DNA from 4 places in the Telluria sp. BA11 genome. Region 3 is predicted to be linked to each of the others. Evidence: predicted binding sites of a transcription regulator. Region 3 holds the regulator's gene; each other region holds the start of a gene.
The links. The regulator sigma-54, encoded in region 3, starts transcription at its own class of promoters, with help from an activator protein. The targets are predictions, from matches to a motif close to TGGCANGNAANCTGCTTT.

Region 1 (5,837 bases), 1.3 Mb from region 3:
CTGGTTGAGCTGGCCGGCGCGCTGGATCTCGATATAGAAGTGGCCCGGGAACACGCGCGCCCAGCGCGCAGCATTGGCCTCGGCGCGGGCGATGTCGCCGTTCTCGATGGCCTGGCCGATGTCGCCGAAATGCGCGCCCGACAGCACGATCAGGCCATTGGCCTGCGACTGCTCGGGATTGAGCGTGGACGTGGACGTGGCCAGCGCTTCGAGCCATTCGGCGCGCAGTTCGGCGCGACCCTTGTGCTGGTTGGTGAGCCAGGCACGCGCCAGCAGGTCGCACAGCTGCAGGTAGCCGGTGTGGTTCTTGGCCAAAATGAGCAGGCGGTGCGGCTTGTCGCGGTTGTCGTCGTTGGTGATCCAGGCATCGACCCCGACGATCGGCTTGACGCCCTTGCCGCGCGCCTCTTTGTAGAAGCGCACCAGGCAAAAGGTGTTGGCCAGATCGGTCACGGCCAGCGCCGGCTGCCCATCCTTGACCGCCGCCTTGACCAGCTCGTCAATACGGACCAGGCCGTCGACGATGGAGTATTCGGAGTGGATGCGCAGATGGGTAAAAGTCGGGGAAGTCATCCCCGCATTTTACCGCGCCCGGGCTTCGCGCGGAGGGGCTGGCGGGGTTGGCGGTTCCGGGGGGCGGGTCAGCGTGGCGTTCTCGCCAACGGCAGGCAGTGCCCCATAGCTGCGACGCCCGCGCAGGAATGGCTCTTCGACGATATTGAAGCTGAGGGTGGCCAGCGCCCAGGTGACGGCATAGGCGCACGCAGCCATGAAAGCGGCGTTCAGCCAGCCGATACCGGTCGGGCGCATCAGGCCGACCGCTTCGGCCAGCACGTGCAGCACCGCCATGTGCAGCAGGTAGAACGAAAAACTGATCTTGCCGCCGTGGCTGAGCACGCGCCCGAGCGGGCCCTGGAAACCGGGCTTGAAGGCGACCCAGGCCAGGATCAGCAGCGCCCAGCCGGCGCTTTCGAGCATCGTCCAGATGATCCAGAACGACGCATGCGGGGCGGTCAGGAAGCTGGCGTTGACGTGCATGAGCCGCGTATTCCAGACCACCAGCGCGGCGCTGGCAAGCACCAGGAAAGGCGCCCAGCGGCGCAACGTGGCTTCATGACGCGCGTAGGTCATCGCCGCGATCATGCCGATGATGAACTGGTCGAAGCGCCCGACGAAGGTGCTGAAATACATCAGCGTGCTGTTGGTGTTGACGGTAAATGCCGCTGCCTTGAAGAACAGCAGCAGCACCAGCCAGCCGGCCAGGTAGCGCACGCCCCGCTCCATCGCAAAACGCGCCAGAAACGGGAACACCAGGTAAAACAAAAATTCAAGAGAGATCGTCCAGGCTGCGCCGGTAATGACGGTCTGCGACGTGGGCGGCATGCCGAGATTCGACGCGAAGAAGAACAGCAGGTCTTGCGGCTGGAACTTGTCGCGCGAAATCGACGTGGCCACCAGGAAGATCACCACGTACAGCGGCGCGATGCGCAGCACGCGGTTGCGCAGGAACTCGCCATACCGGATCTGGCGCTGGCGCAGCGCGATCTGCATGAACAAAAAGCCCGACAGCGTGAAGAACAGCCCCACGCCGGTATGGCCTTCGATGATCAAGGAGGTCCACGGATTGACCAGGCCATTGCCGCCAAGGCGGCGATATTCCAGGTGAAAGTGGAACAGGAACACGAGCGTCGCCGCCAGCCAGCGTAGCTGATCGATACGTGGATTGTACTGGATGTTCAATGACCGCATGACATACCCTGGCGCTTGTGCACAATGCAATATAGTAACTGACAAGGTGCCATCGCCGTTGCCTGTATCGACCGGCAATCGTCTTTTTGGGACTGGGTTTTAGGCAGCCACGCCCAATGCCTGAAAAACGGGCAAGCGCGTTGTGTCGAACGCATGCGCCTGGCTGCGCAGCATCTCGATCTGGCGGGCATCGTCCAGCACCGGCTGGCCATCCTTCATGATGCGCTGGCCTTGCGCCTGCAGTGCAGCGGCCGCGAAATCGGCCAGCGCCGGGGTGCTGGCCGCACCAACGCTGCGCGCCAGCAGAAACAGCTGGTCGATGCGGCGCACCGGGAAGCCGCCGCCCGTCACCGGCGAAGCCAGGCAACCGACATCTTCGGCATAGCGCGCCATGGCGCACAGGCGGGTATTGAGCAGGAGTGCGCCGGCCCTGGCAGCGTCGATGGCCTCGTCGGCCTGGGCCGGGTGCAGGTTGCCGGCGCCGGTCAGGAGCATGACTGCCTCGACGATCCGGGTCAGCGTGGCGCCGTGCGGGGCCAGCGTGATTTCAAGTTCGCCCAGACTGTGCGGCCGGTGGTCGGCCAGCGCATCGAGGATCGGGCGGTAGACGTCCTCGTGCAGGTTCGCTTCGCCCAGCGCGCCACTGATCTTGAGCTTGACCTTGGCGGCCGGCGTGGCCAGCACCACCCGCATGGCGCGCAGGCGCTCGGTGCGGTCGGCCGGCGCCAGCCGGCGCGCGCCGCGCACCCAGTAATCGCGCCGGAACAGGCGGTTGACGATGAAGTCACGCGCCGTTTCGCGAAAACCCGCATCCGGGATCGCGGCCAGCAGATCCTGCTGCTGCGCGGTCAGATTCAGCATCGGCACGTGGTCGATGAACTGGGCGGATGTGGCGTAGCTCAGCCGTGCCCCTTCCATCCAGGTACGCATCTGCGCGAACGGCATCGGCTGCCAGTCGCGGTTGAAATATTCGTGCGCCAGATAGCGCCGGTCCTGGCTGCGCAGGCGCTTGAGGTGCTCGGCCACCTGGGGATTGACCTTGCCGTACAGCGCGCCACTTGCGACCAGCCCGTCGACGAAGTCGAGCGCCGCGTCGATGCGCGCTGCCGGACCGATGCCGGGGGGATTGAGGGCCGCGTCGAAGCCGGCCATCAACTCGGTCAGCGGTCCGGTCGCGGCCCAGCCGGGCTGGGTGTTGTAGCTGACGTAGACAACGCCGCCCACCTTGAGCTTGCGCTCGATGAAGCTGGCGATCACGCGGCGGTTGGCGTCCGACACCCAGCTCCAGATGCCGTGCAGCGCGATGAAATCGAACTGCGGCAGATCGGCGCGCTGGCAATAGGCCTCGAAGGCCTCGTCGGACAGATTGGCTGCCAGCGGCAAGTCCTGCGCCAGCTCGCGCGCAAAACCGACCTGGGCCGGATTGAAGTCGGTGCCATGCCAGGCCGCGCCGGCCGCGACCGCATGGATATTGATGCTCATGCCCTGACCAAAGCCCAGCTCACAAGCGGTCTGGACATCCGGCGGGACGATGCCCGCCTCGAGCAGGGCCAGCCGTGCACGCAACGGGTTGAGTTCGGGATAGTAGCCGTAGGTATAGGCTAACTCGGTCATGTAGCCTTCGGACCAGTCGTGCATGGCGTTCCTGTCGGTGATGGAGCAATGCGAGGCACTCTAGCACGGCGTATCCGGGACGCATATGGCGACCTTGCGCGGCCACCCGGTACGGTGTGTTGTTAACGCAAAAACGTCGTTCCTGCCTGCGCAGGAACGACGTTTCCAGTCTGCTGTCAGCAGCGCGCCGGTATTTCTGGCGCGCCGAGCGGCAATCAGCCGCGCTTGTTGCGACGGGTAAATGCCAGGCCAGCCAGTGCCAGACCCATCAGGGCAACGCTGCTTGGCTCAGGCACTTCAGACTCGAGTCCGGTGACGCGCAGATTATTCACGTTCACGCTCAGGCCTTTGTCCAGACCCAGGGTACGAACGCCGATCGTGTTGAACGACGCCAGGTTCGTGTTGCCGGTTGCCTTCAGGTCGGCGCCGGTCAGCGACGCCTTTTCGGCAGCCGTTGCATTGAGCCACATGTCGAAGCGGTTGTAGGTCGTCGAGCCAGCGGCCTTGTACAGGTTCGCGAAGATGTTGTAGGTGGTGCCTGCAACCAGGTTGCTGTTGTTCATGAACGGGCCGCTTTCGCCGCCCAGGCGTGCGAACAGGTCGTTGCTGCAGGTACCGTTACCGCAGTTTGCCTTGAAGCCGACGTTCGGACCTTTGTAGGCTTGGGACAGATTGTTCGAATTGCCGAACCACAGGGCCAGGAAATCGTTGTTGTCGACCGTTGCGCCCGTGTAGGTGAAGTTGAAGTCGATCAGCACGCTGCCGCTCTGGGCTGCCGGCATCACATTGGTGTAGGCAGTGTTGCTGTCCGAGTTGAAGGTCAGCGTTGCAGGAATGGTAGCGGCCGAAGCGGCACCGGCAGTCAGCGAAAGGGCCAGCAGAGCGATATTACGGATCATTGTTGTTTTCCTAGTTGATCAAAGTTTGTACAGCGCAGCCCTCCTATAAGCAAACTTGGTGCCAGGTCGTTACCTACCATACAAATCAATGACTTATTTGATATTCATCAATGCTATGAAGCAATGGTGTAAATCTATTCGACAAGGATATGGCGGGCCGCTGACGGTTGGCGCTTCTGACTGACTTATAATATCGACCTGTCCGTTCACCGCGTTTCTTCTTCTATCGCCATGTCTTCCGCTCAACAGTACGTCAACATCGCCGCCTACAAATTTGTCACGCTCGACGATCTGGAAACCTTGCGCCCGCAGTACCAGGCGCTGTGCAACGAGCTTGCTCTCAAGGGCACGGTGCTGCTCACGCCGGAAGGCATCAATATGTTCTTGTCGGGTACGCGCGAGCACATCGACGCGTACCTGGACTGGGTGCGCAGCGATGCCCGCCTGGCCGACCTGACATGGAAAGAAAGCCTGTCGACCGAACAGTCGCACAAGCGCATGCTGGTCAAGATCAAGAAAGAGATCATCACGATGCGCATGCCGCTCATCAAGCCCGAACTGGGCCGGGCGCCGGCGGTCGATCCCGTCACGCTCAAGCGCTGGCTCGACCAGGGCCACGATGACGACGGCGTCGAGGTCGTGATGATGGAAACGCGCAATGCCTTCGAAGTCGACGTCGGCACGTTCGAGAACACGCTCGACTACCGCATCGACAAGTTCACCGAGTTTCCCGAGGTCGCGGCGCAGCACCGCGATGCGCTGGCCGGCAAGACGGTCGTGACCTTCTGCACCGGCGGCATCCGCTGCGAAAAAGCGGCGATCCACATGAAGGAAATCGGCTACGAGCGCGTGTACCAACTGGAGGGCGGCATCCTGAAGTACTTCGAGGACGTCGGCGGCGCGCACTACACGGGCGATTGCTTCGTGTTCGACTACCGCACCGCGCTCAATCCGAAGCTCGAGCCGACCGAAACCGTGCAGTGCTTCGCCTGCCGCGCCGTGGTGACGCCGCGCCAGCAGTTATCGCCTGATTATGTGTATGAGGTGTCGTGCCCGCACTGCATCGGCAGCAGCAGCGCCGCTGGCCAGGCAGCAGCCGGCGAGGCCGCGGCCTGATTCAAGCCAGCGGCACCACGCCGACCAGGCCCACATCCTCGATGGCGGTGCCGTCGGCACCCACGATGCGCGCGATCCACGCATCGACCACGACCGGGTCGGCCGCGTCGAGCGCGCTTTTGGCATCCTTGACAGTGGCGAGAAATTCCATGGCCAGCTCCAATCCCGTATCGCGGCCGTAGGCTGCCACTTCGTTCGGCGTATCGAGGCGCAGCGTGAAGACAGTGGCCACAGCCGCCTTGCCGTTGAACACGATTGCATCGGCACCAACCGCCGCTTCTGAAATTTCCCTGACCGCGTCGTCGATCGCGATGACCCCACGGTCGATCAGGTCAGCCCAATAGGTGATACCGACGGTTTCGGCGTCGCGCCCGAACAGGTGGTCGTAGATCCTGGTGACCACGGTGCGGCTGTCCATGTGGCTGTAGTTGTCACGGTATTCCTGCGACTCGGCAAAGG
Region 2 (5,837 bases), 1.7 Mb from region 3:
CCCCTGGGGTCAAAGGCAAGGACGCTGGCAACGGTCCTGACACGCGGCCCTGGAAACCATGCACGATCCGCTCGCCCGCCAGGTCGACCAGTTCGACCGTGCGGCGCTGGCCCGGCTCGAAGCGCACTGCGGTGCCGGCCGCGATGTTCAGCCGCATGCCAAGCGCCGCGTCACGCTCGAACTGCAGCGCGGGATTGACTTCATAAAAGTGGTAGTGCGAGCCGACCTGCACTGGCCGGTCGCCGGCATTGGCCACGACCACGGTCAGCGTGCGCCGACCGACGTTGAGTTCGATATCGCCGTCGTCAAGAAAGTATTCGCCTGGGATCACGCTGGGCTCCGGCTAGGGAATCGGATGGTGGACGGTCACGAGCTTGGTCCCGTCCGGGAACGTGGCCTCGACCTGGATATCGGGGATCATCTCGGGCACGCCCTCCATCACGTCGCCGCGCGCGAGGATCGTCGTGCCTTCGCTCATCAGCTCGGCCACGCTGCGGCCATCGCGCGCGCCTTCCATGATGGCGGCCGTGATCAGGGCCACGGCTTCCGGGTAATTCAGTTTGAGGCCGCGCGCACGCCGGCGTTCGGCGAGCAATGCAGCAGTAAAGATCAGCAGCTTGTCTTTTTCGCGGGGCGTCAGGTCCATGGGCGGTTCCGTATCCAGTGAGCCAGTCTAGGTGAGCCAGATACGCGGCGGGCACGCCGGGCGCTCGAGCAGATGGGGCCGCAGCAATGCCCACACGTTTGCCATGACGGCGCGCGCCGCTTCGCCATCGTCGCCGAGATAACGCGCGACGAACACCGACTTCACCTGGCTCGACGCCAGTTGCGGGTGGAGCGCGCGCACGTGCGCCTGCAGCGCGGCGGGCACGGGCCGGCCGACGGCAAGCAAGGTCGCGCACACCGCGTGGCCGCGCATGCCAAGCGGGCTGGCGATACCATCGGGAGTCAGGATGCCCTGCTCCCACCACAGCAGGCGGCCCTCCTGGCGAATGCGCGTGCGCTGGCGGATCCGTCCACGCGTGAACGCTTCCCCGGCGGCCACGCGGCCGAAGCACAGCACTTCACTGCCGATATAGGTGCTGCCGGCAGCGAGATCGACTTCGTGGTCGAGGTCGACGCTGGCCGCGTCATAGAAGATGGTTTCCTGCGGCAGCCATTCGATGGCGGCGCCCGCGCCAACCCGCAGGCGCACCGCCTGCTGCGACACGCGACCATTGGCGCGGTACCACTTGGCCGCGCCGGGGCTGGTGGCGAGCACGCTGCAAGCGGGGCCGGCGTCGACGTCGATCTCGAGCCGGTCGCCCCCGACCACGCCGCCCGGCGGGTGCACGACGATCACGTGGCAGGCGCCGGGGCCTTCCGGATACAGCGCCTTCTGCACACGCAGCGGGCCGCGGTGCGTGCGGTGCACGAGGCGCGTCGTGGCGCCATCGCGCACGAAGCCCAGCGCCAGGCTGGCTTGCCAGGCGGGGAAGACCGTGGATGGATCGGAAGGGGTGCAATCGCGCATGCCTGATGAAACAGCACGATGCGTGCCAGCGTCATTACGTGGTGTGGGACGTCTATTTTGCAAGCGACGCGCACCGCAAAGGTGCGCGTCGCACCCGAACGCGTCAGGACATCGCCAGCTCGATGCAGTTGCGACCGGCGCGCTTGGCACGCGCCAATGCGGCGTGGGTACGCACCGCCATCGAGTCGCCGCTCTCGCCCTCGCCCAACTGGGCCACGCCGAGGCTGATCGTGACGTGGTCACACCCGGGTATTTCGACCTGCTCGATCGCCGCGCGCAGCTTCTCGGCCATCTTCAGCGCGTCAATCGCGCTCGTGTGCGATGCGATGACCTGGAATTCTTCGCCGCCCGAGCGCACCAGCACATCGCTCGCGCGCAGCAGCGCACTTGCCGTGTCGGCGACCGTGCGCAGCACCAGGTCACCGACCGGGTGGCCGAAGGTGTCGTTGATCTGGCTGAAGCGGTCGATATCGAAGACGATCAGCGCCAGCGGCAGCCGGTAGCGGCGTGCGCGCTTGATTTCCTGTTCCAGCAAGCCTTCGCCGTGGCGGCGGTTGGCCAGGTCGGTCAGGGCGTCGGTCGTGGCAAGATGCGTGATGCGGGCCAGCAGCGCCTCGTTCTCGCGCGTGACCTCGGCCATGCGCAGGCCATGCGCGGCCAGCCCGGCGACATCGTCCAGTGCCTGCAACTGCGCTGACGAAAAAGGCCGTGCGTCGCCGAACAGCAGGCACAGCGAGCCCATGGGCCCGCCCGGTCCCGGCGCGGGGATCGGCACGCCGACGACCATGCGCGCGCCAAAGGTGTCCAGGCGCGCCGCCAGGGCCGGCTCGCCCGCCTTGTCGAGTGTATCGAGCAGCGTGAATTCGCCTGTTGCCGCCGCCAGCAGGCCGGGAAACGCATGGCGCAGCGGCGATTGCAGCAACCCGCCACCGTGCGCGAGCAGCGCCGACAGGTGCAGGCCGTCCACGCCCTGCTCGGCCTCGAGATGCAGGTCGCCATCCCGATGCTGGAACAGCGCCGCATGCACGACGCCGGGCCAGCCGGCCAGCGCCGCGCACAGGCGCTCGGCAAAGCGCACGCTGTCATCGGCATCGGTCAATGCCTGCTGACAGACAGTACGCAGTGCCAGCAGCGTGCGCAGCTCGGCTTCCGATGGCGTGGGCGCGCCAGGCGCCACGACGTCAAATCCGGTGCGCATGCGCGCGGCCAGCAGTGCGCGGGTCTGCTGCGCGCGCAGTGGGCCGATGGCGTAGTCGAGCGGACCGAACGCCATCAGCGCCGGCAGCCAGCGCGCGTTCGTGAACGGACACAGCACCAGCACCGGCGCACCGGCGCGCTCGGCGACCAGGGCGCCCAGCGCTGCCAGGTCGATGGCGAGGTCGCAGCGTTCCAGGTCCAGCACGAGCAGGTCGGCCGGTTCGCGCGCCAGCAGCGCGCGCGCCTGCTCGGCCCCTGCCGCCACGCGCAGATTGGCAAACATGCCGTCGCAGCCGTGCTGGAAATCGGCGCGGCGCTGGCCGACGGGATTGACGAAGACGCAGGTAAAGTCTTCGCGCGCGCCGTCTTCTTGATGCATGGTGATTCTCCAGATATGGGTCCAGCCGCGCCCTGTCGGCATGGCTGCAAAGCAAGTTTGCCATAAGCGGGCGTGCCAAGCATAGCAATTGTCGTCCTGTGTGTGGGAGCGCACCGTCGTACCAGGGTGCGCGCCGAATACTCTTGCGAACGAAACCACACTCACGGGAGAATCACCATGGCACATCAAGACGACGTGGCAGCAAAGCAGCGCGCCATCCAGGAAGAACAGGACGCGCGCGACGCCAAAAAGAACGAATCCGAGAGCAAAGAAGCAGTCCAGACCGGCGTCGACCAGCCAGCGCCGCCGATGCCGGCGCAGCACCTGGCCAAGCCGGGCCTTGAAGCCGACATGGAAAGCAAGCCGAAATTCATGGCCGAGGGCTACAAGGGCAGCGGCAAGCTCGAAGGCATGGCCGCCATCGTCACCGGCGCCGACTCGGGCATCGGGCGCGCGGTGGCGGTGCTGTTCGCACGTGAAGGCGCCGATGTCGCCGTCATGTATCTGAACGAGGACATCGATGCGGCAGAGACCAAGCGCTGCATCGAGGCCGAAGGCCGCCGCTGCATCACCATCGCGGGCGACGTCAAGGATCCGGCATTCTGCAACGACGCCGTGCAGCAGGTGGTCAAGGAATTCGGCCGGCTGGACGTTCTGGTCAACAACGCCGCATTCCAGGAGCACGCCGATTCGATCCTCGATATCACCGAGGAGCGGTTCGAGGAAACCTTCCGCACCAATATCTTCGGCTACTTCCACATGGCCAAGGCCGTCGTGCCGCACCTCAAGCGCGGCGCGTCGATCATCAATACGGGCTCGGTCACCGGTCTGAAAGGCTCGGCCAAGCTGATCGACTATTCGTCGACCAAGGGTGCAATCCACGCATTCACGATGTCGCTGGCCGGCAGCCTGCTCGACCAGGGCATCCGCGTGAACGCGGTGGCGCCGGGTCCTGTCTGGACGCCGCTGAACCCGGCCGACAAGGGCCCGGACGACATCACCGAGTTCGGCGCCAGCACCGACTACCGGCGCCCGGCCCAGCCGGAAGAACTGTCGCCGGCCTACGTGTTCCTGGCCTCGCCCGTGTGCTCGGGCTACATCACGGGCATCGTGTTGCCGGTGACCGGCGTCGTCGGCGAATAACAGACCCACAGCGAGGAGCAGGCAATGGCACGCAGCATGTGGAAGGGCGCGATCAGTTTCGGACTGGTCCACATTCCGGTCGATATGTACCCCGCGGTCGAGACCAAGGGGCTCGACCTGACGATGCTCGACCGACGTGATTTTTCGCCGGTCGGGTTCAAACGCTACAACAAGGGCAATGGCAAGGAAGTCGTGTGGGACGACATCGTCAAGGGCTACGAGTACGAAGACGGCGAATACGTCGTGCTGTCGGATGAAGACCTGCGCCGCGCCAATCCGGAAGCGACGCAGACGATCGACATCCAGGCCTTCGTCGATGCCGGCGATGTGCCGCTGATCTACTACGACCAGCCGTATTACCTGGCGCCCGGCAAGGGCGGCGCGAAAGTCTATGCGCTCTTGCGCGAGACGCTGCGCGAAGCGGGCAAGATCGGCATAGCGCACGTGGTCATCCGCGTCAAGCAGCATCTGGCGGCGCTGATCTGCGTGGGCGACACGATCGTGCTCAATACGCTGCGCTACCCGGACGAGATGCGCGACGCGGGTGAACTCAAGATCCCGTCGCCCAATTCGAAAACGGCTGCCGTCACCGTCAAGGAACTCAAGATGGCGATGGCCCTGGTCGAGGGCATGAGCGAAGACTGGGCGCCAGCGCAGTACCACGACAGCTACCGCGAAGACGTGCTGGCCCTGGTCAAGAAAAAGATCAAGGCCAAGCAGACCAAGACCATCACCCAGCCCGAGCCCGAGAAGGAAAAGCGCACCACCGGCAAGGTCATCGATCTGGTTGCCCTGCTCCAGGCCAGCCTTGACAAGAAGCCGGCCAAGGCGGCGCTGGCCGCCCTTGATGACGACGATGACGACGACGATCCGCCGCCACGCAAGTCGCGCAAACCGGTCGACGACGAGGATAGCGGGGACGACCAGCCGCCTCCACGTGCGCGCAAGGCGGCTACGTCAGGGGCCCGTGCCACTGCCACCAAGGCAGCGGCCAAGCCAGCCGCAAAGCCGCCAGCCAAGAAGGCAGCTGCGAAAGCCAGCACCAGGGCGCCTGCGCGCAAGAAAGCGGCGTGAGGATGGACGGATTCATCGACTTTCTTCAATGGCCCGCCATGGCCGTCAGCCTGATTGCCGCCTATCTGGTCGGCGCCAAGCGCGCCGAGCGCCGCATCCTGGGTTTCTGGACGTTCATCTTCAGCAACGTGCTGTGGATCATCTGGGGCTGGCACGACGAAGCCTGGGCGCTCATCGCGCTGCAGGTCGCACTGCTGGCCATGAACGTGCGCGGCATCTTCAGGAACGAAGCCTAGAGCACCGCGCTCGCCTACCCCTACGGCACGAACCCGAGCTGCTTCATCGCTTTGGTCAGTGTCTTCGCCGCCGTGGCATAGTCCTGCCACGGCGTATTCCCGACATCGAGCCGCTCGTGCACATTGGCGATGGTCCACTGGTCGCTCGATGTCAGCTTGTCCAGCTCATCCCAGCCCAGCGGCACCGAAATCGCCAGCCGCGGGCGCGAACGCGCCGACCATGCGGCCACCGTCGTCGCCCCCTGCCCGTTGCGCAGGTAATCGATGAAGATTTTGCCGACCCGGTTTTTCGGCC
Region 3 (5,837 bases):
TGACGAAACCCTGGCGCAGCGCGTGCTGGAACTGGGTCGCCAGACGCTTGCCATCGAGGCCGACGCCATCGTGGCGCTGCACGCGCGCCTGGGCGACGACAGCAGCTTCGTCGACGCCGCGCAGTTGATTTATGCCGGCACCGGCCGCGTGGTCGTCTCGGGCATGGGCAAGTCGGGCCACATCGGCCGCAAGATCGCCGCCACGCTGTCGTCCACCGGTACGCCGGCGTTCTTCATGCATCCGGGCGAAGCGGCGCACGGCGACCTGGGCATGGTCACCGCGAATGACATCCTGATCGCCATTTCCAATTCGGGCGAATCGTCCGAACTGCTCGACATCCTGCCGGCTGTGAAGCGCCTGGGCGCGCGCGTGATCGCCATGACCGGCAAGCCGGCCTCGCGCCTGGCCAAGCTGGCCGATGTCCACCTGAACATCGCAGTGGCCAAAGAAGCCTGCACGCTCAACCTGGCGCCGACCACCAGCACCACCGTCACGCTGGCCATGGGCGACGCGCTGGCCGTGGCGCTGCTCGACGTACGGGGTTTTCGCGAGCAGGATTTCGCGCTGTCGCATCCGGGCGGCGCGCTGGGCCGGCGCCTGCTCACGCACGTGCGCGACGTGATGCGCACCGGTGACGCCATCCCGTCGGTGGGCCTGGATGTCCCGCTGGTCAAGGCGCTGCTCGAGATCAGCCAGAAGGGCATGGGCATGACCGCCGTGGTCGACGCGGATGGCCGCCCGCTGGGCGTGTTCACCGACGGCGACTTGCGCCGCGTGATCGAGCGCATGCACGATTTTTCGAACGTGCTGATTCGCGACGTCATGCACGCCAATCCGCGCAGCGTGCGCCCCGAGCAACTGGCGGTCGATGCGGTCGCCGTGATGGAAGAATTCCGCATCAACCAGATGCTCGTGATCGATGAGTCGGGCCAGTTGGTCGGCGCACTGCACATCCACGACCTGACCCGCGCAAAGGTGATTTGATGAACACTCCTGTATTGGCCCACATCGAGCGCGCCGCGCGCATCAAGGTCATGATCTTCGACGTCGACGGTGTGCTCACCGACGGCAGCCTGACCTACGGCCCCGATGGCGAAGTCACCAAGACCTTCAATGTGCTCGACGGCCTGGGCATCCAGATGCTGAATAAATCCGGCGTGCAGACCGCGATCATCAGTGCGCGTCTGTCGCCGATCGTCGTCCGGCGCGCCGCCGACCTGGGCATATCGCATGTCTACCAGGGCAACCACGACAAGCGCATCGGCTTTGCCAATCTGCTCGAGGCCACCGGCTTTACCGCCGACCAATGCGGCTACATCGGCGACGACGTGATCGACCTGCCGCTGTTCGCGCGCGTCGGCTTTGCCGTTGCCGTACCGTCCGGCCACCCGGACGTGCAGCACCGCGCGCATTACGTAACCAAGAACGGTGGCGGGCGCGGCGCGGTGCGCGAGATCTGCGACCTCGTCATGCGCGCACAGGGCACCTACGACCAGGCGCTCGCGCCGTATTTCGCCTGACCGCCATGGCCACGATCGCCTCCAACAAACGCACCGCGCATCGCTGGAATCTGCTGGCGATGATCGTGATCGGCGTGTTCTTCGCCTTCGGCAGCTTCTGGCTGCTGCAGCTGATGCAGGCGACCGACATCGATGCGCAGCTGGGCGGCCCGCCCGACGAGCCGGATTACATCGTCGAGAATTTCTCGTTCGTCCGCATGACGCCCAACGGCCAGCCGAGCTACGTGGTGTCGGGCAAGCGCCTGGCCCATATCCCGCTGGGCGATGTGTCGAACGTCGAACAGCCGCTGATGCGCGGCGTCGAGCCGGGCCGTCCTCCGATGACGGTGGTGGCCAAGAACGCGCGCATCTTCCACGAAGAACACCGCGTCGAACTGTTCGGCGACGTCGATCTGCAGCGCCCGAAGACGCCCGCCAGCGAAGCACTGCGCGTGCGCACGCAGGCCATGACCGTGTTGCCCGACGAAGAAATCGTCAAGACCGACCAGCCGATCGACATGGAGCTTGGCGCGTCCAGCCTCAAGGCCACCGGCATGATGGCCAACAACGCGACCATGCAGATGCAATTGTCCGGCCGCGGCCGTATCGTCTATCCGCCACGCCAGCGCTGAAGGCCATCAGCCATGCGCGCGTGCTAACCCAGGACCAGCACCATCATGAAAAAACTCTTTGCTGCCGCTTTCTTTTCACTCCTTTCCTTGACCGCCATGGCCGAAAAGGCCGACTCGCTCAAGCAGGCGGCGCTCGAATACGATAACGGCGACCTCGATGGCGTCGCGGGCGTACGCACCTTCACCGGCAACGTGATCCTGACCCGCGGCACGCTGCTGGTCAAGGCCGAACGCGCCGTCGTCAGGGAGACACCCGAAGGCTATATGAGCGTGACGCTCACCGCTGCCAACGGCAAGCCCGCCACGTTCCGTCAGAAGCGTGACGGCGGCCCGAACCTGTGGGTCGAAGGCCAGGCCGAACGCATCGAATACGATGAGCGTTCGGAGCTGGTGCGCCTGTACTCGAACGCCGTCGTCAAGGAACTCGAAAACGACCGGATGACCAACCAGATGACCGGTCCGTTCATCTCGTACGACAACCGCAAGGAAGTCGTCGCCGTGCGCAATGACGTCAGCGGCGAGAGCAAGGTTGGCGGCGGGCGCGGCACGCTGATCCTGGCGCCCAAGCGTGCGCCGGCCGGAGGCACGCAATGACGGAACTGAACGATCGCAGCACGCTGGTCGTCAAGGGCCTGCAGAAAAGCTATGGCAAGCGCCTGGTCGTGCGCGATGTGTCGCTCGATGTCGAATGCGGCGAAGTGGTGGGTTTGCTGGGCCCGAACGGCGCCGGCAAGACCACCTCGTTCTACATGATCGTCGGCCTGGTGCCGTCGGACGCCGGCTCGATCAGCATCAACGGCACCGACATCACCAGCCTGCCGATCCACCGCCGCGCAGTGCTCGGCCTGTCGTACCTGCCGCAGGAAGCGTCGGTGTTTCGCAAGCTGACGGTGGAAGAAAACATCCGCGCCGTGCTCGAACTGCAGAAGGTCAACGGCAAATCGCTCACCAAAACCGAGATCAGCGACCGCCTCGATACCTTGCTGGCCGACCTGCAGATCGAGAAGCTGCGCGAGAACCCGGCGCTGTCGTTGTCGGGCGGTGAGCGGCGCCGCGTGGAGATCGCGCGCGCACTGGCCACCAACCCGCGCTTCGTGCTGCTCGATGAACCGTTTGCCGGCGTCGATCCGATCGCCGTGATCGAGATCCAGCGCATCGTGCGCTTCCTCAAGGAGCGCAAGATCGGCGTCCTGATCACCGACCACAATGTCCGCGAGACGCTCGGCATCTGCGACCGCGCCTACATCATCAATCAGGGCGCGGTGCTTGCATCCGGCCGCCCCGACGATATCATCGCCGACGAATCGGTACGGCGCGTGTACCTCGGTGAACATTTCCGCATGTAAGCCATACTCAATTGATGAAACAGTCCCTTCAGCTCCGCACTTCGCAGCACCTGGCGCTCACGCCACAGCTGCAGCAATCCATCCGGTTGCTGCAGCTGTCGACGCTCGAACTGCATCAGGAGATCGAGCAGATATTGGGCGATAACCCGCTGCTCGAAAGGCTCGATGACCCGCTCGATCATTCGGTGCGCTTGCTGGCCGATGGGGCCATCAACAATGCGCCGGCACCGGGCGAGGCGCCGCCGGCGCCAGGCCAGCAGGCCGAGGGTGAAGGCAGCGCGCCGGCCGAGGGCGAGGGCGCTGAAGGCGGCGCGGTCGATGGCGAGCGGCCCGACAACGACTGGAGCGAAGGCAGTGGCGCGTCGTCCGGCAGCGCCAGCAGCGACGACGAAGACGGCCGCCCGCAGCTGGAGGCATGCGCCATCACGCTGCGCGAACACCTGATGGAACAGGTGCGCGAAACGCTGCTGTCAACGCGCGACCGCGCGCTGGCCGAACTGGTGATCGACGCGCTCGACGACAACGGCTACCTGGAAGAACCGCTCGACGACATCCACGCACGCCTGCCCGAAGAACTCGAGGTCGACCTCGACGAACTGCGCTGCGCGCTGGCGATGGTGCAGAGCATGGACCCGGTGGGCGTTGGCGCGCGCAGTGCGGCCGAATGCCTGGCGCTGCAGATCCGGCGCATGCCGGGCGTGCCGATGGTCACGCGCCGCATGGCCCTGAAGATCGTCGAAGGCTACCTGACCTGGTTCGCGCAGCGCGAATACAGCAAGCTGAAAAAAGCGCTCGATTGCGACGACGAAGACCTGCGCGAAGTGCAGGCCGTGGTCCGCCAGTGCAATCCGCATCCGGGCGCCGCGTTTGCGTCGAACGTGTCAGATTACGTGGTGCCGGACGTGATCGTGCGGCGCGCCAAGAACGGCTGGGCAGTCACGCTGAACCAGGACGTGATGCCGCGCCTGCGCGTCAACAGCCTGTACGCGACCATGCTCAAGCAGGGCCGCAGCGAGAGCCAGATGGGCGCGCAGATGCAAGAGGCGAAGTGGCTCATCAAGAATATGCGCCAGCGTTTCGACACGATCCTGCGTGTGGCCGAGGCGATTGTCGAGCGCCAGCGCAACTTTTTCAGCCATGGCGCGGTTGCCATGCGGCCCCTTGTTTTGCGTGAGATAGCTGATACACTAGGTCTGCACGAGAGCACGATCTCTCGTGTCACAACCCAGAAATACATGCTGACCCCGCACGGCATGTTCGAGTTGAAGTATTTCTTCGGTAGCCACGTTGCCACCGAAGCGGGCGGCGAAGCATCCTCAACGGCAATCCGTGCGCTCATCGCACAATTGACAGGAGCAGAAGACCCTAAGAATCCATTATCCGACAGCAAGATCGCGGAAATGCTCGGGGAACAAGGCATGGTCATTGCTCGCAGGACGGTCGCAAAATACCGTGAAGCGCTCAAGATCCCCCCCGTCAGTCTCCGCAAAGCCTTGTAACAACGCCGCTCATACAGTCTGTGCCTTCAGCTCCTGTGTGGTGCAAGCGACGTGACATCTTCAAAGGAGTGTGTATGAACCTCACCATCAGTGGTCACCATCTCGAAGTAACCCCTGCCATCCGTGAATACGTTCAGAATAAGCTGGAACGCATTATTCGCCATTTCGATCAAGTCATAGATACCCACGTCTTCCTGGCCGTCGATAACCTCACTGAAAAAGAAAAAAGGCAAAAAGCTGAAATCAATGTCCAGGTGTCGGGCAAGACCCTGCACGTGGCGAGCGTCGCGCAAGACCTGTATGCCGCGATCGACATGTTGATGGATAAACTGGATCGACAAATCCTGAAGCACAAGCAGATGCTCAAAGACCATAACCGCACAGCGATCAAACGCCTGGACGTCGACGAAGCAGACGTCGCTGCCGCCTGATCGAGCGCAGGTCACCACCGCCAGGGGCGTCTTTTCGGGACGCCCTTTTTGCATCCCGTTGCCGGTAAAATACGTGTTTCCTTTCGATGGATCACGCCATGTCCGAACACGTCCTGACCCGCATTGCCAACCGCACCGGCATCATCACCCTCGACCGGCCGAAGGCGCTCAATTCGCTGTCGCTGGACATGGTGCGCGCGCTGACCGCGATCCTTCTTGACTGGCAGTGTGACGCTGCCGTCGATGCCGTGGTGATCGCCAGCAGCAGCGAGAAAGCACTGTGCGCGGGCGGCGATATCCGCTTCTTCCACGAGGTCGGCAATGCCTCGCCACAAGGCGGCAGCGCACTGCTCGAGGATTTCTTCACCGAAGAATACGCGCTGAACCACCTGATCCATTTTTACCCGAAACCGTATATTGCGCTGATGG
Region 4 (5,837 bases), 2.5 Mb from region 3:
ACTGATCCGCTCATCACCCAATTTGATTTCTTGCGTGGTTTCCTGTTGGGGCACCGTGTCAGGACCATCCGGGAATGCCATTTCCAGCAGCTTGATCGGTAGGATAGCAGCCTCTGGCAGGTTCCGGAATGGATGGGGAACTGTGCCTTGCCCCAGCGGCATCCCCTGATACCAAACTCCCCCAGGCGTGACCAGCATACGTTGGGTCGTTGTCGGTTGGGCTACTTCGACCAAGGTGTGGTCGTCGTCATAGAAGCGGATACGCGTCGTTTCTTTCGCGTTGACGAGTTCGAGGCTGCCGACGCATTCCCACTTGAGCGCGCGCCCGCTGCAGGCACCGGGAACAAGGCCGGCGCTGGCAGGCAGTGCATTTAACAGCACCATTGCCAGAAGGGATGGGATCACAATCGATGCAAGGCGATATGGCTGCATTGGTTCTTTCCATAAGTACAGCTACGGGGCGGCACGTTACCGCAACATTGCAGGGCGTCGGCCTCCGTTTCTGGGCGAACCCGGTCGTTCAGCTCAGCATATCAGGCCGGCAATGCGCAAAAATCGCCAACTGTCACCAAGGGCGGGAATCGACCAAAAGCAGCCTGTCACGGAAGCTAGAAATCAAGGTGAAGGGGCGGGCGGGTAATTCCAGTTCGACGAAGTATCGTAATCACAGCAGGAACGCCGGCCCGCCGCCGCCCGGCAGCACGTCATCCTGCATCGTCTCGTCCTTGAGTGCCACGCCGCTCAGCTGCCGTCGCTGCGCCTGCCCAAGCAGATAATGCAGCCTGGCGGCGGCTTGGATATAACCCAACCCCGCCGGCCTGACGTTCGAGATGCAGTTGCGACGCTCATCCGTCAGGCCGACGCGTGGCGCCCAGGTCATGTAGATGCCCATGCTGTCCGGAGCGCTCAGGCCCGGCCGTTCTCCAATCAGTACGACGACCAGCTTCGCCCGCAGCAATTCACCGACTTCATCACCCACGGCCACGCGGCCTTGCTGGACGATCGCCAGCGGCGCCAGCGTCCACGCCTCGGCGGCCAGCTGCAGATGCAGCGCTGCGAGGAAGGGCGCGGCATTCTGCGCGATCGCGTGTGACGACAGACCATCCGCCACGACGATGGCCAGGTCGCAGCGGCGGTTGCCGTCGTCACTATTGTTCAGAAGTGCGCGTGATGGCGCATCGAGCCGCCGCCCCAGATCCGGCCGCTGCAGATAGACGTTGCGATTCGCAGCCGCGCTGTGCAGCAGGAGGGGCGGGCCGGCGTGCGGCCACGCTGCCTGCAATGCTGGCTTGAGCGCATCAATGTCGAGCGGAAGATGCACGGCGTCGCGCGCCCGCGCATGCGCGAGCTGAAAGTCGAGCTGCGCGCCTGTCGGCTGGCTGATGCCGGCAGCGCCCAGCGCAATGCGGGCGTCGGTGAACTGGCGCAAGGTTTGCCAGGGTGCGGCGCCGGCAATGGGGTCATCAATCGAATCGGACATGAAGGCAACCTCAGGATGACTGCAGCAGCGCGCGCTGGAATGCCGGGGGCACGGTCCGCCCCAGCTCGACCTGGCCCGCGCCCTTGAAAATACCCATCGCGCGCAACCACGCATCGAATTCGGGCGCCGGCTGCAGGCCGAGCGCGCGGCGCGCATACAGCGCGTCGTGGAAGGACGTCGTCTGATAATTGAGCATGATGTCGTCCCCGCCCGGAATGCCCATCACGAAGGTGCAGCCGGCCGTGCCCAGCATCGTCAGCAGCACGTCCATGTCGTCCTGGTCGGCTTCGGCGTGGTTGGTATAGCAGACGTCGCACCCCATCGGCAGGCCCAGCAGCTTGGCGCAGAAATGGTCTTCCAGGCCGGCGCGGATGATCTGCTTGCCGTCGTACAGGTATTCCGGCCCCATGAAGCCCACCACGGTGTTGACCAGCAGCGGCTCGAATGCGCGCGCCACGGCATACGCGCGGGCCTCGCAGGTTTGCTGGTCGACGCCGTGGTTGGCATTGGCCGACAGCGCGCTGCCCTGGCCGGTCTCGAAATACATGACGTTGTTGCCCACCGTCCCGCGGCCCAGCGACAGGGCAGCGGCGCGGGCTTCGCCGAGCAGCGCCAGGTCGATGCCGAAGCTGGCGTTGGCTGCCTGCGTGCCGGCGATCGACTGAAATACGAGGTCAACCGGCGCGCCGCGCCCGATCGCCTCGATCGTATTGGTCACGTGCGTCAGCACGCATGACTGGGTGGGGATGTCGTAGCGGCTGATGATATCGTCCAGCATCGTGACGAGCTTGACCACCTGCGCGACATTGTCTGTGGCCGGATTGATGCCGATGACCGCGTCACCGCTGCCATGCATCAGGCCATCGAACAGGCTGGCCGCGATGCCCGACAGGTCGTCGAGCGGGTGGTTCGGCTGCAGGCGCGTCGACAGCGTGCCGGCCAGGCCGATCGTGTTGCGAAAGCGGGTGATCACGCGGCACTTGCGTGCTACCAGCACCAGATCCTGGATGCGCATGATCTTCGATACGGCCGCCGCCATCTCGGGCGTGATGCCAGAGGCGACGCGCGCCAGCATGGCGCCGTCGACCGCGTCGCCCAGCAGCCACTCCCGGAAACTCCCCACGGTCAGGTGGCGGATTGGCGCGAACGCGGCAGCGTCGTGGCTGTCGATGATCAGGCGCGTGACTTCATCGGTTTCGTACGGCACGACGGCGTCGTTCAGGAAAGTGCGCAAGGGCAGGTCGGCCAGCGCCATTTGCGCGGCGACGCGCTCCTCGGCGCTCCCTGCGGCGATACCGGCGAGATGGTCGCCCGAGCGCGCGGGCGTGGCCTTGGCCAGCAGGTCGCGCAGATCGGCAAACCAATACGTTTTGGTGCCGACGACGTGGGATATCCGGGGCATGAAGGCGGTCCTTCGCTTGTAGGGTCAATAGCGGGCAATTGCGCTGCACGACGCTGGCATTAGCAGCGATAGTGCCACAGGTCGGTCGGGTTCAGGGCGCGTGGCAACGGCGGCAGCGGTGTGATAGCATCGCCGCTGATATTGCACCATTGGCAACTCGCCTCCATCACGCCGACCCCGACCGACCCGACAATGTGAGAACCTCTTCCGACACGCCTGCTTTTTCCTGGCGAATGCGCCTGGCACTGCTGCTATCCCTGGTGATCCACGCTCTGCTGCTGAGCATTCCGCTTGAGGGCGATGTGTTCGGGCTTCCAGGATTGCGCATGCCGTGGGAAGAGCGGCGCCTGGCGGCGACTGAGCTGAATGTCAGGCTGGCGCCGGCGCCAGCCGCGGCACCAGCCACAGCGCCAGCGCCGCCGCCCGCACTCACGGCGAACGCAGAAGTCCCGGTCGTCGCGAGTCAGCCGACGCTGCCGGCCGCACCAGCAGCAACCGCGCCTGCGCCCTCCGTGCCGCAAGCGCCGGTCACCAGGGTCCAGCCAGCGCCAGCGCCGACGCCACAGGACGACGACGCGGCCGGGGCGCGCATCATCGCACTCGATGACGACAAGCGGGAGACGGCGATCGAGGAAGAACGCGTGCGCCAACAGGTGGTCCAGCGCGAGGCTGCGCGCGCAGCGGCAGCCGTGGTGGCCGAACAGCAGCGGACTGCCGAGCTGGCGGCACAGGCACAGGCACAGGCACAGGCACAGGCACAGGCACAGGCACAAGCACAGGCACAAGCGCAAGCACAAGCAAAGGCACAGGCACGTGAGCAAGCCGCGCGGGAAGCACTGGCCAGTGCCGAGGCGGCGCAACGCGACGCCGAACGTGCCGATGCACAGCGCATCGAGGAAGCCAACCGCGATGCGGCGGCCCAGCGTGAGGCTGCCCGTGCAGAAATCGCCAGACAGGAGCAGACCAAGCGCGAAGCGGCACGTCAGGAGCAGGCACGGCTCGATGCCGCACGTGTTGAAGCAGCCCGCCAGGAGCAGGCGAGACTGGCGCAACAGGAAGCAGCACGTCAGGAAGCAGCACGTCAGGAAGCCGCACGCCATGAAGTCGCACGCCAGGAAGCCGCACGCCAGGACGCAATCAAGCAGGAAGCAGCACGCCTCGCACAGTTGCCACAAGCGCCAGCGGCGCTCGTGCAAACCGCGCAGGAAGCGCAGCGTGAAGAGCGCCTGCGCGCGATCGGCCGGCAGTTGAACCAGGAAGCCGCGCAGCGTGAGGCCGCCAGCGGACAGCGTCGCGGCTGGCTGCTGGGCCGCGCCGATGCCAACGCCGACCTCGTGGCGTACGCGGAAGCCATGGGTCGCAAGATCGAGCTGAACATGAGTTTGAGCGCCGTGCGCGATATCGTCAGGCAGCCGCACCGGCAGCCCCTCGTGACCGTGGCCGTGCGCAGCGACGGTTCGGTGGAGCGGGTGACGTTCGTGACCTCGAGTGGCGTGCCTGCGGTGGACGAGGCAATCCGCCAGATCATTGCCAGTCACGCGCCGTATGGACCGTTCCCGCCGGCGCTGGCGCGCCAGTACGATGTGGTGGAAATTCGCCGGACGTGGCTGTTCGATGTGGCGGTGCGCCTCCAGTAAGAACGCCGAAACACCATCCGATCGGATCGCCAACAGGTGGCCCGGCATGTTAGGGTGCTGTTTTCATTCACCTTAAAGCAACCTGCAACCATGCAAGACCTCTCCAAATATTCGCTGGCCAAACTTCGCGCACTTGAAGAACAGGTCAACGATGCTCTCAAAACCCACCATTTCCTTAGCATCAGCAAGGCGCGCGAACAGATCCTCCACATCGCCCGCAACGCCGGCCTGACCGAGAAACAGGTGCTGGCGATCAAAGCGCCGGTACCAGGAAAGCCGACCGCCGCCGCCGTCAGCTACACCAATCCCGATGATCCTGCCCAGCAATGGAGCGGTCGTGGCCGTCAACCGGCCTGGGTCAAGGCATGGCTTGCCGCCGGCAAGTCGCTCGAGGACATCAAGAAGTCGGCTTGACCCGCGGCCCGGTCAGCGTCAATCGCGCGCGGTACGCCATTCCTGGGCATTGACAGGCTGCTCGTGTTCATGCCCGCAGTTCGTGATCCTCTGCTTGCCGAATTTTTCGATCATGTCGATGCTCGTTGCCGGGGAGCGCTCGGTGATGCAGTAGATGCCGCCAGCCGTGACGACGCGCGTGCGTCGCGCGCCGTCGCCGCCGTCATTGACGAGTTCAACAATCTTGGGCGCTTCGTACCAGCGGCCCGGCGTGACCTCCGCCGCCTCGGCAAACCCGCGGGCCATGCGGATCTGCGGGCTGTCCGGTGGCGCGACGATATACGCCTTGCTGCTCTTGCGCAACGTGCGCTCGATGGCGCCCGCTTCGCGCAGGGCTTGCTCGACGCTCAGTCGCGCGCCCCCTTCAGCAGGCGTCACGTCAATACCAACGGCTGGCACAGCAACGTCCGGCCCGGCGCTTGGCTGTTCGATGCCCGACGCTATCGCTTGGCCAGCCCGGGCGGCTGGTGCAGCGACAGTTGCGCGCCTGCGTTCTACGGGAGCGGGGACATCGCGTGTGGCAGGCTGCGGCCTGCTGTCAGGCACCTGGATCCACTGTGTGAAGACCGCCTGTCGCTCGTCGTCGGGCGCTCGTTGGCGGCTTGCCTGCCATGCGGCCAGCAAGGCGGCGTGCAGGAGCATGGCGAGGCCGATGCCCAGGACGCGATTCTCGGAAGATGACAACGATAGCGGACGTAAGTACATATTCGCCAAGTATAGTCAGCGCCGTGCGTCAGTTATTCGCACATTCTCACATTTCGCCGACGAGGCAATTCGAGGGAAACATTTTTCCGGTGTATTTATGTCAACTGGATGGCATCATGCTGCGTTATGAAGACACATTTCAGGCGCCGCCGGTCGCGGC

Region 1: the regulator sigma-54 is predicted to act here: its motif matches at 4,309-4,326, upstream of AC1MGT_RS07435 (PEP-CTERM sorting domain-containing protein).
Region 2: the regulator sigma-54 is predicted to act here: its motif matches at 1,524-1,541, upstream of AC1MGT_RS21050 (urease accessory protein UreD).
Region 4: the regulator sigma-54 is predicted to act here: its motif matches at 2,942-2,959, upstream of AC1MGT_RS01225 (ethanolamine ammonia-lyase subunit EutB).

The regions. Positions count from the first base shown of each region.
Region 1 covers NZ_CM155275.1:1,710,820-1,716,656, forward strand. Annotated here, with positions in the region: gene dnaE (DNA polymerase III subunit alpha) at 1-573, opposite strand, end outside; gene AC1MGT_RS07425 (acyltransferase family protein) at 583-1,749, opposite strand; gene AC1MGT_RS07430 (methyltransferase regulatory domain-containing protein) at 1,849-3,387, opposite strand; gene AC1MGT_RS07435 (PEP-CTERM sorting domain-containing protein) at 3,579-4,262, opposite strand; gene AC1MGT_RS07440 (sulfurtransferase) at 4,494-5,378, shown strand; gene AC1MGT_RS07445 (DUF4214 domain-containing protein) at 5,380-5,837, opposite strand, start outside.
Region 2 covers NZ_CM155275.1:4,748,778-4,754,614, reverse strand. Annotated here, with positions in the region: gene AC1MGT_RS21060 (urease subunit beta) at 1-331, opposite strand, end outside; gene AC1MGT_RS21055 (urease subunit gamma) at 344-646, opposite strand; gene AC1MGT_RS21050 (urease accessory protein UreD) at 674-1,513, opposite strand; gene AC1MGT_RS21045 (diguanylate cyclase) at 1,617-3,089, opposite strand; gene AC1MGT_RS21040 (SDR family oxidoreductase) at 3,267-4,232, shown strand; gene ku (non-homologous end joining protein Ku) at 4,257-5,306, shown strand; gene AC1MGT_RS21030 (hypothetical protein) at 5,309-5,542, shown strand; gene ligD (DNA ligase D) at 5,563-5,837, opposite strand, start outside.
Region 3 covers NZ_CM155275.1:3,022,433-3,028,269, forward strand. Annotated here, with positions in the region: gene AC1MGT_RS13285 (KpsF/GutQ family sugar-phosphate isomerase) at 1-985, shown strand, start outside; gene AC1MGT_RS13290 (KdsC family phosphatase) at 985-1,521, shown strand; gene lptC (LPS export ABC transporter periplasmic protein LptC) at 1,527-2,132, shown strand; gene lptA (lipopolysaccharide transport periplasmic protein LptA) at 2,178-2,726, shown strand; gene lptB (LPS export ABC transporter ATP-binding protein) at 2,723-3,478, shown strand; gene AC1MGT_RS13310 (RNA polymerase factor sigma-54) at 3,493-4,977, shown strand; gene hpf (ribosome hibernation-promoting factor, HPF/YfiA family) at 5,052-5,408, shown strand; gene AC1MGT_RS13320 (enoyl-CoA hydratase/isomerase family protein) at 5,507-5,837, shown strand, end outside.
Region 4 covers NZ_CM155275.1:280,526-286,362, reverse strand. Annotated here, with positions in the region: gene AC1MGT_RS01235 (hypothetical protein) at 1-432, opposite strand, end outside; gene eutC (ethanolamine ammonia-lyase subunit EutC) at 665-1,480, opposite strand; gene AC1MGT_RS01225 (ethanolamine ammonia-lyase subunit EutB) at 1,491-2,882, opposite strand; gene AC1MGT_RS01220 (TonB C-terminal domain-containing protein) at 3,116-4,519, shown strand; gene AC1MGT_RS01215 (H-NS histone family protein) at 4,574-4,933, shown strand; gene AC1MGT_RS01210 (hypothetical protein) at 4,952-5,350, opposite strand.